Regions from separate parts of the Streptomyces sp. NPDC002888 genome, predicted to be linked through region 1. Evidence: riboswitches for the same ligand, from Rfam matches in the RefSeq annotation. Region 1 holds a riboswitch; the other holds the start of a gene.
The links. Region 1 has a riboswitch for S-adenosylmethionine ahead of thrC (threonine synthase). Riboswitches for the same ligand answer to the same signal wherever they lie in the genome.
Positions count from the first base shown of each region.

Region 2: linked by a shared signal. The riboswitch ahead of ACFYWX_RS45905 (aminotransferase class V-fold PLP-dependent enzyme) and the one ahead of thrC (threonine synthase) in region 1 are both predicted to bind S-adenosylmethionine.

Region 1 is NZ_JBIAPU010000006.1:181,236-186,930, forward strand. Features, by position in the region: gene ACFYWX_RS12380 (trehalose-6-phosphate synthase) at 1-425, opposite strand, end outside; gene ACFYWX_RS12385 (glucosyl-3-phosphoglycerate synthase) at 509-1,480, opposite strand; SAM riboswitch class I at 1,611-1,779, shown strand; gene thrC (threonine synthase) at 1,798-3,084, shown strand; gene ACFYWX_RS12395 (ubiquitin-like small modifier protein 1) at 3,081-3,356, shown strand; gene ACFYWX_RS12400 (cold-shock protein) at 3,789-3,995, shown strand; gene groL (chaperonin GroEL) at 4,323-5,695, shown strand, end outside.
Region 2 is NZ_JBIAPU010000049.1:26,037-31,731, forward strand. Features, by position in the region: gene ACFYWX_RS45880 (NlpC/P60 family protein) at 1-96, opposite strand, end outside; gene ACFYWX_RS45885 (NYN domain-containing protein) at 333-1,676, opposite strand; gene ACFYWX_RS45890 (hypothetical protein) at 1,714-1,953, opposite strand; gene ACFYWX_RS45895 (rhomboid family intramembrane serine protease) at 2,128-2,880, shown strand; gene ACFYWX_RS45900 (Lrp/AsnC family transcriptional regulator) at 2,877-3,158, shown strand; gene ACFYWX_RS45905 (aminotransferase class V-fold PLP-dependent enzyme) at 3,281-4,657, opposite strand; SAM riboswitch class IV at 4,820-4,936, opposite strand; gene trpD (anthranilate phosphoribosyltransferase) at 5,010-5,695, opposite strand, start outside.

The DNA.
Region 1 (5,695 bases):
CCCTCGGCCGCCTCCTCCGCCAGCGCCTCGGCGAACGCACGGTTGTAGGCCTCGTACGACGCCCACTGGCGCCGGAACTCCGCGTCGAAGACCGGCTCCAGCGGAGTCAGGTACAGCATGTGGTGGACGAACCACAGCACGGAGTTCGCGATGCCGTTGTACGCGTCCGCGTGCACGTCCGCCGCAATGTCCAGCATCCGTACGCCGTGCTCGCCCACCCCGCGCCGGATCGCCTCCCGGTCGCCGTCGGACAGCGCCGAGCACACCCACAGCGCGCCGGCGTCCGGGTCGATGGCCGACAGGCCCGACACGACCCCGCCGCCACCCCGTTTGGCGTGGAGCGAGCCGTCCTCGCGCACCTCGTACGAGACCGGGCCGCGGTTGGACGCGACCAGCACCTGAGCAGCACCGTTGGTTGACGCCATACGCCACAACCTAGCCCAGCCCGGAAACGCTCAAACGTACGATCGCGCTTCGTGGACGTCCGTATACGGCCGTCCGGCGGGTGTTACGCGACCTTGCGGGCGGCGTACTCCGCGATCTCCGTCATCGGCGGCCGCTCCTCCGTGTCCACGGAGTACGTGCGCGGCTCGAACCCGTCCTCGCCCCGCTCGAACTGGGTGAGGCAGGGACGGATGAGATGCCCGCGGGCCAGCCGCAGCTGCGCGGTGCGGTAGATCGCGGCGGCCATCCGGCCCAGTGCCTGCCCGTCCTGGTGGCGGTGCTTGCGCACGCCGACGTCGACCTGGGCGAGCGCGTCGAGCCCGACCAGGTGCAGGGAGTCGACCAGCATGCCCAGCTCCACGCCGTAGCCGACGGGGAAGGGAAGCTGTTCCAGCAGGGAGCGGCGGGCCGCGTACTCGCCGCCGAGCGGCTGCACGAACCCGGCCAGCTGCGGCCAGTGCATGTTCAGCAGCGGGCGCGCCATGAGCTCCGTGACCCGGCCGCCCTGACCGGCCGTCTTGCCGGAGGCGAGCGAATTCAACTCAGTGCCGAGCGGACGGTCGTACATCCCCTTGACGAGATCGACGTCCGGGTCGGTGAGCAGCGGGCCCACGATCCCGGAGACGAAGTCGGAGGAGAACTCCTTCAGGTCGGCGTCTATGAAGCAGACGATGTCCCCGCCGGTCACCAGCAGGGAGCGCCACAGCACCTCGCCCTTGCCGGGCACGGCCGGGACGCGCGGGAGGATGTCGTCCCGGTGGACGACCCGGGCGCCCGCGGCGGCGGCCACCTCGGAGGTGCGGTCGGTGGATCCCGAGTCGACGACGACGATCTCGTCGACCAGCGGGACCTGTTGCATGAGGTCGTGGCGGATCACGGCGACGATGTCGCCGACCGTCTCCTCCTCGTTGAGCGCGGGCAGCACGACACTGACCGACTGGCCCGTGCGCTGCTTGGCGGCCAGGATCTGGTGGAGCGGGCGATCGGTCACGGACCAGGACCGGGTCCTCAGCCAGCGCTCGACTTCTTCCAGCACAGTCTGCGGCTCCTCACGGTTGTCTCGCGGTTCGGACGACTATCTCAACTGTCCCGGCCTTCGGTTACAGTCTTGAGCAACGCCGATGACCATCGCATGTCCGCGGTCACCGCCGTTCACAACCGAATACCGCTCATCCAGAGGGGCAGAGGGATACGGCCCGATGAAGCCCCGGCAACCCTCCAGTCGGCTCTCGTATTGATCGCTGTGCGAGCACAGTTGATCGTTCCGCGAGGCTCCCGGCTTGGGAAGGTGCCAAATCCGTCTCACGGCGAGATGCGTCGTGAGGAAGATGAGGAGAAAGGGCCTCGCCTCACATGGCTGTGCAGACTGTTGCAACCACCACGAATCCTACCGTCGACCTCGGTCCCGCTGCGGCCCTGAGCTGCCGCGAATGCGGCCACCGCGTGCCGCTCGGCCCGGTCTTCGCGTGCGAGGAGTGTTTCGGCCCGCTCGAGATCGCCTACGACTTCTCCTCCTACGACACGGAGGAGCTTCGCAAGCAGATCGAGGCGGGACCCGCGAACATCTGGCGCTACGCCCCGCTGCTGCCCGTCCCGGCCGACGTGGCGGACAAGCCGAACATCAACCCCGGCTGGACCGCGCTCGTGAAGGCCGACAACCTGGCCCGCGAGCTGGGCGTCGACGCCGGCAAGCTCTTCGTCAAGGACGACTCCGGTAACCCGACGCACTCCTTCAAGGACCGCGTCGTCGCCCAGGCCCTGGAGGCCGCCCGCGCCTTCGGCTTCACCACGCTCTCCTGCTCCTCCACCGGCAACCTCGCCGGCGCGGTGGGCGCCGCGGCCGCCCGCGCCGGCTTCCGCTCGTGCGTGTTCATCCCGCACGACCTGGAGCAGGGCAAGGTCGTCATGGCCGCCATCTACGGCGGCGAGCTCGTCGGCATCGAGGGCAACTACGACGACGTGAACCGCTTCTGCTCCGAGCTGATCGGCGACCCGGCGGGCGAGGGCTGGGGCTTCGTCAACGTCAACCTGCGGCCGTACTACGCGGAGGGGTCCAAGACCCTGGCGTACGAGATCTGCGAGCAGCTCGGCTGGCAGCTCCCGGACCAGCTGGTCGTGCCGATCGCCTCCGGCTCGCAGCTGACGAAGATCGACAAGGGGCTCCAGGAGCTGATCAAGCTCGGGCTCGTCGAGGACAAGCCGTACAAGATCTTCGGTGCGCAGGCCGAGGGCTGCTCGCCGGTGTCGACCGCTTACAAGGCGGGTCACGACGTCGTCCGGCCCCAGAAGCCGAACACCATCGCCAAGTCCCTCGCCATCGGCAACCCGGCGGACGGCCCCTACGTCCTCGACATCGCGCGGCGTACGGGCGGGGCCGTGGAGGACGTCAACGACGAGCAGGTCGTCGACGCGATCAAGCTGCTGGCGCGGACGGAGGGCATCTTCGCGGAGACCGCGGGTGGCGTGACGGTGGGTGTGGCGCGCAAGCTGATCGAGAACGGCCTGCTGGACCCGGCCCTCACCACCGTCGTCCTCAACACCGGCGACGGACTCAAGACCCTCGACGCGGTGGCCGGGACCGGCCTCACCGCCACCATCCGCCCGAACCTGGACTCCTTCCGAGAGGCTGGCCTCGCATGAGCGTGACCGTCCGCATCCCCACCATCCTGCGCACCTACACCGGTGGTCAGGCCGAGGTCGCCGCTGATGGGGCGACCCTCGGCGAGGTCATCGCCGACCTGGAGAAGAACCACACGGGCATCGCGGCCCGCGTCCTCGACGACCAGGGCAAGCTGCGCCGCTTCGTCAACGTGTACGTCAACGACGACGACGTCCGCTTCGAGCAGGGGCTGGAGACGGCCACCCCGGACGGTGCCGGTGTCTCCATCATTCCGGCGGTTGCCGGAGGCTGATCATTACCGTCGGTAACGCACGTTACCGTGAGTTCATCGAATTGCCCCCTCCGTGAGAGAAGCGGAGGGGGCAATTCTGTGTGGTTGAGCGCGGTACAGTTGGGGAAGGCGCCGATTTCCGCGTGCCGGGCGCATATCAGTTCTGGCTCCACATGCGATGAGAAGTAGCCAAAGTGTGTGGTTCTTTTGCGTCATTTGCTCCTTTTGTGGGGCCCGACTTGCCCTGAGTTCTGGTGAATTCTCGGCAAATCCCCGACCGGCCATGCCCGGAATTCTCGTCCGATTGACCTGTTGCAGACGGCAGTTGGACAGATACATTCAGCCGCGGTCGACGCGTTCCGGCGCACGCCCCCAACCAAGGCGGGGGGTGAGGTCTGACCCGGATCCGCGAAGTGTGGATCTGTGCAAGGGCCAGTAATAGGGGAGTTAGGCATGGCTCAGGGCACCGTCAAGTGGTTCAACGCGGAGAAGGGGTACGGCTTCATCGCGGTCGACGGTGGTGCGGATGTTTTCGTCCACTACAGCGCGATCCAGATGGACGGATACCGCACCCTGGAAGAGGGTCAGCGGGTCGATTTCGAGATCTCGCAGGGCCAGAAGGGGCCGCAGGCGGACATGGTCCGACTCGCGGCCGGCTGAAGCACGCGCCGACGCAGCGACGTTCTTCTGTGCATCTTCGAAGGGCTCGTACCTCCCGGGGTACGAGCCCTTCGGTCTGCCCGGACGTCGCCGGGCGCCCCGACCCTCGGCCGTTCACCTGCGGATCGGGTGGAGGCGCTTGCACTCGACAGGGGCGAGTGCTAATCATTGCGTTAGCACTCTGAAGGTGAGAGTGACAACGAAGGACCGGGTCGGTGAGGCCCGCAGGCCGGATGGGGCAAGGAACCACCAGGCAGGCGAGCCGTCCGTCGCGGGCGCGGGCGCGGTCCGAAGGAATCACCCCCAGTCCTGGAGGGACCACTTCACATGGCCAAGATCATCGCGTTCGACGAGGAGGCGCGGCGCGGCCTCGAGCGCGGCATGAACCAGCTCGCGGACGCCGTGAAGGTGACGCTCGGCCCCAAGGGCCGCAACGTCGTCCTCGAGAAGAAGTGGGGCGCCCCCACGATCACCAACGATGGTGTGTCCATCGCCAAGGAGATCGAGCTCGAGGACCCGTACGAGAAGATCGGCGCCGAGCTGGTCAAGGAAGTCGCCAAGAAGACGGACGACGTCGCCGGTGACGGTACGACCACCGCGACCGTCCTCGCTCAGGCGCTCGTCCGCGAGGGCCTGCGCAACGTAGCCGCCGGCGCCAACCCGATGGCCCTCAAGCGCGGTATCGAGAAGGCCGTCGAGGCCGTCTCCGGTGCCCTGCTCGAGCAGGCCAAGGATGTCGAGACCAAGGAGCAGATCGCCTCCACGGCCTCCATCTCCGCCGCCGACACCCAGATCGGCGAGCTCATCGCCGAGGCCATGGACAAGGTCGGCAAGGAAGGCGTCATCACCGTCGAGGAGTCCCAGACCTTCGGTCTGGAGCTGGAGCTCACCGAGGGTATGCGCTTCGACAAGGGCTACATCTCGGCGTACTTCGCCACCGACATGGAGCGTATGGAGGCCGTCCTCGACGACCCGTACATCCTGATCGCGAACTCCAAGATCGCGAACGTCAAGGACCTGCTCCCGCTCCTGGAGAAGGTCATGCAGTCGGGCAAGCCGCTGCTGATCATCGCCGAGGACGTCGAGGGCGAGGCCCTGTCGACCCTGGTCGTCAACAAGATCCGCGGCACCTTCAAGTCCGTCGCCGTCAAGGCCCCGGGCTTCGGCGACCGCCGCAAGGCCATGCTCGGCGACATCGCCATCCTCACGGGCGGCGAGGTCATCTCCGAGGAGGTCGGCCTCAAGCTGGAGAACGCCACCCTCGACCTGCTGGGCAAGGCCCGCAAGGTGGTCATCACCAAGGACGAGACCACCATCGTCGACGGTGCCGGCTCCTCCGACCAGGTCAACGGCCGCGTCAGCCAGATCCGCGCCGAGATCGAGAACAGCGACTCCGACTACGACCGCGAGAAGCTGCAGGAGCGCCTGGCGAAGCTCGCCGGCGGTGTCGCGGTCATCAAGGCCGGTGCCGCCACCGAGGTCGAGCTCAAGGAGCGCAAGCACCGCATCGAGGACGCCGTCCGCAACGCCAAGGCGGCCGTCGAAGAGGGCATCGTCGCCGGCGGTGGCGTGGCGCTCATCCAGGCGTCCTCCGTCTTCGAGAAGCTGGACCTCGAGGGTGACGAGGCGACCGGCGCCAACGCCGTGAAGCTCGCGCTGGAGGCCCCGCTCAAGCAGATCGCCGTCAACGGTGGTCTCGA
Region 2 (5,695 bases), on a different contig from region 1:
GGCCTGCGAGCTCAGGGCTACGGCGGCAGCGGCCGCGGTGGTGAGCACGGTCACGCGCGCTCGGCTCGGCTGCTTGGGTCGACGGTGGGACGCCACGGAGGTGAACTCCTTCTTGTGAGTGATCACCCGCTCTGAGGTTCGATGGGAGACCCTAGTGACCTACTCGTGATCAGTTCAAATGCTCGCGTCGAAAATATACGTGACGCACCGCATTCTTTGCCCGGAACTCACCTGCCGTAATGCGCGGTTGACGCTACGTTGCGTCACAGTTCTCTCAATTCGGGCAATGCATCTGTAGGTTGACCTTCGGGACAGCCGCTCAAAGCAGCCGCTCAGGACAGCCGCTTCAGGAGCACCGCCGACGCCACCGGCCGCGCCCCCGCCCGGGCCACTCCGTCGGCCACCTCGCGGTCGGTCGAGGCGACGATGACCGGCCGGCCCGGCGGCTCGGCGCGCACCAGCTGCCGGATCAACTCGTCCGCGGTGACCCCCGGCTTGGAGAACAGCACCCGCACCCCGCGCGGCGGCGCGAGCAGCACCGGAGCGACCAGTTCGGCGCCGTCGAAGACACAGGTGACCTCGGCGCCGGTCTGCGCGGCGAGCTGCGAGAGCTGCCCGAGCAGCCGCAGCCGCTGCTTCTCCAGCGGCATCTGCGGATAGCCGGTCTTGGTGACGTTGTAGCCGTCGACGACGAGATGCGCCTGCGGCAGCGCGAGCAGTTGGTCGAGGATCGCGGGATCATTTTCGGACAAAGCCCGGGCGGCGATGTCCTTCGGGGTCATACGTCCCGGTTCGACCGCGTCCACGGTCTCCGCGGGCCGGACGGAGACCGGCGGCAGCGCCAGCTCCCTGCGCAGCCCCTGGGCCGCGTCCAGCACGGTGTCGAGCAGCAGCCGTACCCGCATGTCCTCGACGCTGCGCCCCTCACGCGCCGCCCTGCGCGTGGCCTCCAGGGCGGCCTCGGCCTCCCCGAGCCGCGCCTTGAGCCGCCGGCTCTCGCTCTCGGCAACGGACACCTGGGCATGCGCCTCGGCGCGTACGGCCTCGATCTCGCCGTGGGCCTTGCGCAGCGCCGCCTCGCCGCGCTTGACGTCGCTGAGGGCCGCGCGCAGCTTGCGGTGAAGCGATTCCGCTTCCTTCTTGACCGCCTCCAGCTCGACGCGCAGGCCCTCGGTCTCCGTGCGGGTCTGCTCACGGGCCTGGGCGAGCTGCTCGCGCAGCCGCTCCAGCTCGGCCCGGCTCTCCTCGTCGGCGCGCTCGGCGTCCGCCCGCTGCGCCTCCTCACCGGCCGCGGCCACCAGCTTCACCCAGCCGGTCGGCCGCAGTACGTAGGCCGCGGCCGCCACATCGAGCGGGTCCGCGGCCGGGGGCGGCGAGCCGGAGTCCAGGGCGCCGGCGAGCTCCGGCTGGGCCTCTCTGAGCTTCTCCCCGATGCGCTGCCGGAACAGCGGGTCGGTCTCCAGCGCGGACGCCATCGCGTTGCCCGCGAACTTGGCCCGCCGGTTCGGCGCGAACCGGGCGTACTGCCGCAGCTGCGCGGGCAGTTCGGCGACCGTCAGCCCGCCGAAACCGTCCGAGACGATCTGTACGACCCTGCGCCGCACGCCGTCGGGCAGCGGACGGTCGAGCACCTCGGCGGCGCCGTCGCCCGGCCCCCCGCCCGTGGTCTCCGCCATCCGTCACACCCCAATGCCTGTGCGGGGCCGCTCCCTGTCAGGAGCCGGCGCCCGGCCTGTCCACGAGTTCCACCTGGTCCACCGCGTTGCACCAGCGGCACCGCACCGACTCGATGGTCTCACTGACCACATCGCGCTCCTCGACCTTCGGCTCGCCCGCGAGATCGAGGTGGACGTACTCGACGACCTTCGACGAGCGCGTCACGTCGAACCGGGTGAGGTTGCCGCAGAGGGTGCAGCGCCACCGCGTGGTGGCGGTCGGCAGGGGAACCGTCATCGTGACTGTCCGCTTCCTTCTAGTGTCGTCGTTCTTCCAGTGTCGGGTCGCGCCCAAGGCTCCCCGGTGTGCGTGGCTCGTAACCCTACGGCCTGGCGGGTACTCGCCGCTCGGGCGTCCACGGCGGCGAGGCGATCTGTGCGTGTGCGTCCCGTTACGCCATGCTCTGTGGTCATGATCAGCAACTGGAGCGTCACGCTCGGCAGCATGGTCGAGGCGGTCAGGGCGGTTCGCCGGACATCGGCGCCGGTGACATACGCCCTGATCGTCCTGTGCTGCCTGGTCTTCCTGGCCGGCCCGGCCTCGGGGCTCAACCCGGCGTACGGCTCCGGCGAGGAACTGCTCCTGGCACAGCAGGCCTATTTCCGGCGCTGGGGCGTGATCCCCGCAGAACTGTTCGACGGTTCCCCCCGAGCCGCCCTGACCCCCGCCACGGCCCTCTTCGTCCACGGCAGCTGGGTGCACCTGCTGGGCAACATGCTCTTCCTCTACGTCTTCGGGGCGATGACCGAGGAACGGATGGGCCGCGTCCACTTCGCCCTGTTCCACGTCGGCTGCGGCTCCCTGGCCCTGCTGGGGTACGCGGTCGCCAACGCCGGGTCCGAACAGTCGCTGGTCGGCGCGTCCGGGGCGGTCTCCGCCGTCCTCGGTGCGTTCCTGTACCTCTTTCCCCGGGCGCGGGTGACCAGTCTCCTGCCGTTCCTGTTCTTCCTGCCCCTGCGCTTCCCGGCGTGGGTCGTGCTGCCCTTCTGGGTGGCCCTGCAATGGCTGGCGGCGGGGCGGGCCGGCCAGGGGCCCGGGGTGGCGTACCTGGCGCATCTGGTGGGGTTCGGGCTGGGCTTCCTCTACGCGTGGGCCCGTTTCGGGTGGGCGACTAGAGTGAGGGCCGCCCCAGCTCCGGCCCCCGAGGGAGAGAACCAGCCGTGATCACCGCGATCGTCCTCATCAAGACCAGCGTGGACCGGATCCCCGAGATCGCCGAGTCGATCGCTTCGCTGGACAGCGTGAGTGAGGTCTTTTCCGTCACGGGTACGTATGACCTGATCGCGATGGTGCGGGTCGGGCAGCACGAGGATCTGGCGGAGATCATCCCGGGGCGGATCAGCAAGATTCCCGGGGTGGAGGCTACGGATACGCACGTGGCGTTTCGGACGTACTCGCAGCATGATCTTGAGGCTGCGTTTGCGATCGGGCTGGACTCCTGAGGTTGTTCGCCTAGACGCCTGCGGAGCGCTGTGGGTGCGCGAGTGCCGGTTGTTCGTGGCTTGTCGCGCCCACGCGGCGGAGCCGCGTATCGATACAGCCCCGCGCTCCTTCAGGGCGCTGATCACACCGCCGGAACGCAGCGGCCCTCTTCCGTCCTGTACGTCCACTGCGCGCCGTTGGCCACCAGTTCCCGGACTGCGCTCACGAAACGGTCGACGTGCTCGTCCGGGGTGCCGGCGCCGAAGCTGACGCGGATGGCGTTCAGGGACTTCTCGCCCGGCGCCGCCTCCGGGGCGCCGCACTCGCCCTGGGTCTGGGGGTCGCTGCCCAGGAGGGTGCGGACGAGGGGGTGGGCGCAGAAGAGGCCGTCGCGGACGCCGATGCCGTACTCGGCGGAGAGGGCGGCGGCGAAGTGGGAGCTGTTCCAGCCCTCGACGACGAAGGAGATCACGCCGACGCGGGGCGCGTCGTCGCCGAAGAGGGACAGGATCCTGACCTCGGGGACCTCTGCGAGGCCCGTGCGGACCTTCTCGATCAGGTGCTGCTCGCGGGCGACCAGGGTGTCGAAGCCGGCCTCGGTGAGGGCCTTGCAGGCGGAGGCGATGGAGTAGGCGCCGATGACGTTGGGCGAGCCGGCCTCGTGGCGGGCGGCGCTGTCGTGCCACTCCACGTCCACTCCCCCGTCCTCGCGCCGGGTGACCTTGCGGCTGGCGCCGCCGCCCGCGAGGTACGGGGCGGCCTCGCGCAGCCAGTCGGCGCGGCCGGCCAGGACGCCGGAGCCGAACGGGGCGTACAGCTTGTGGCCGGAGAAGGCGACCCAGTCGACGTCGAGGTCCCTGATGGACACCGGGTGGTGGGGGGCCAGCTGGGCGGCGTCCAGGACGATGCGGGCGCCATGCGCGTGGGCGGCCGCCGCGAGCTCCCGTACGGGCCACAGCTCGCCGGTGACGTTGGAGGCGCCGGTGACGCAGACCAGGGCCGGGCCGTGGCCCCCTTCAATGGACACAGCGCGGTCGGCGAGGGCGCGCTCCAGGGTCGCCACCGCCTGCCGCGGGGTGCGCGGGGCGTCGAGGTACGTGACCCGGGCGTCCTGCCACGGCAGCAGGGAGGCGTGGTGCTCGGTCTCGAAGACGAAGACCTGGCAGTCGGCGGGCAGGGCGGCGGCGAGGAGGTTGAGGGAGTCGGTGGTGGAGCGGGTGAAGACCAGCTGGTCGTCGGCGCGGCAGTCCAGGAACTCCGTGACCGTCCTGCGGGCGTTCTCGAAGAGGTCCGTGGACAGCTGGGAGAGGTAGCCGGCGCCGCGGTGGACGCTGCCGTAGTACGGGGCGTAGGCCGCCACGTCGTCCCAGACGCGCTGCAGGGCGGGGGCGCTGGCCGCGTAGTCGAGCGCGGCGTAGGTGACCTCGCCGCCCGTGACGAGCGGGACGGTGACATCCCGGCCGAGAACGGGCAGCGGGGTGCAAATGGTCTGGTCGATGGCAGCGGTGGAGACGGACATGGCGGAACTCCCGTGAAGGCAGGCGGAATCTCCGTGCCGGACAGCGCGTCGACGGCACAGGAAGGGTGAAAAGAGGGATGCGGAGGCGGGGCTCTGCGGCCCTATCGCATTCGCTTGCTCACGGAAGGCTCCTCGACGACCAGGACCCCTGGTGGTACGAGGGGTCCGCGCTTGCCGTAGACCTCGCTGCCTACGACCTGGTCCTCACCCGGGGCACCCCGCCACGGACGGAGGGTTGCCGGACAGTCGGCCGGGGCCTCATGACTGTCACTCATGACCTGAACAGGAACGTACGTGAAGTGATCGCGGTCCCGCAACTCGTGTCCGGATCGCGGGACCGCACCTCGGATCCCTACGCGTTGCTCGCGGCCACCCAGCGCTCCAGCGCCCGCTTCGCCGATCCCGAGTCGATCGACTCCGCGGCCTTCGCCATTCCGGCGCCGATCTGCTCGGCCAGCGTCCCGGCGCCCGGGTCGAGGGCCACGAGCGCCGCGGCCGAGTTCAGCAGGACGGCGTCCCGGACCGGGCCCGTCTCGCCCTCCAGCAGCCGTCTGGCGACCTCCGCGTTGTACGACGGGTCGCCGCCGCGCAGCGCCTCCACGGTGACGAATTCGATGCCGACGTCCCGCGGGTCGAAGGTCTCCTCGGTCACCTTGCCGTCACGGACGACCCACACACGGGAGGTGGACGTGGTCGTCAGTTCGTCGAATCCGTCGTCGCCCCGGAACACGAGGGAGGAGTTGCCGCGCTCGGCGAAGACGCCGGCGATGAGCGGGGCCATGCGCGGGTCGGCGACGCCCACCGCCTGTGCCTTCACCTTCGCCGGGTTGGTCAGCGGACCCAGGGCGTTGAAGGTCGTCCGGATGCCCAACTGCCCGCGCGCCGCGGCCACATGACGCAGCGCCGGGTGGAACTTGATCGCGAAGCAGAAGGTGATCCCGGCCACCTCGGCCACCTCGGCCACCCGCTGTGGGGTCAGTTCGAGGTTGACGCCGAGCTTCTCCAGGACGTCCGAGGCGCCGGACGCGGAGGACGCGG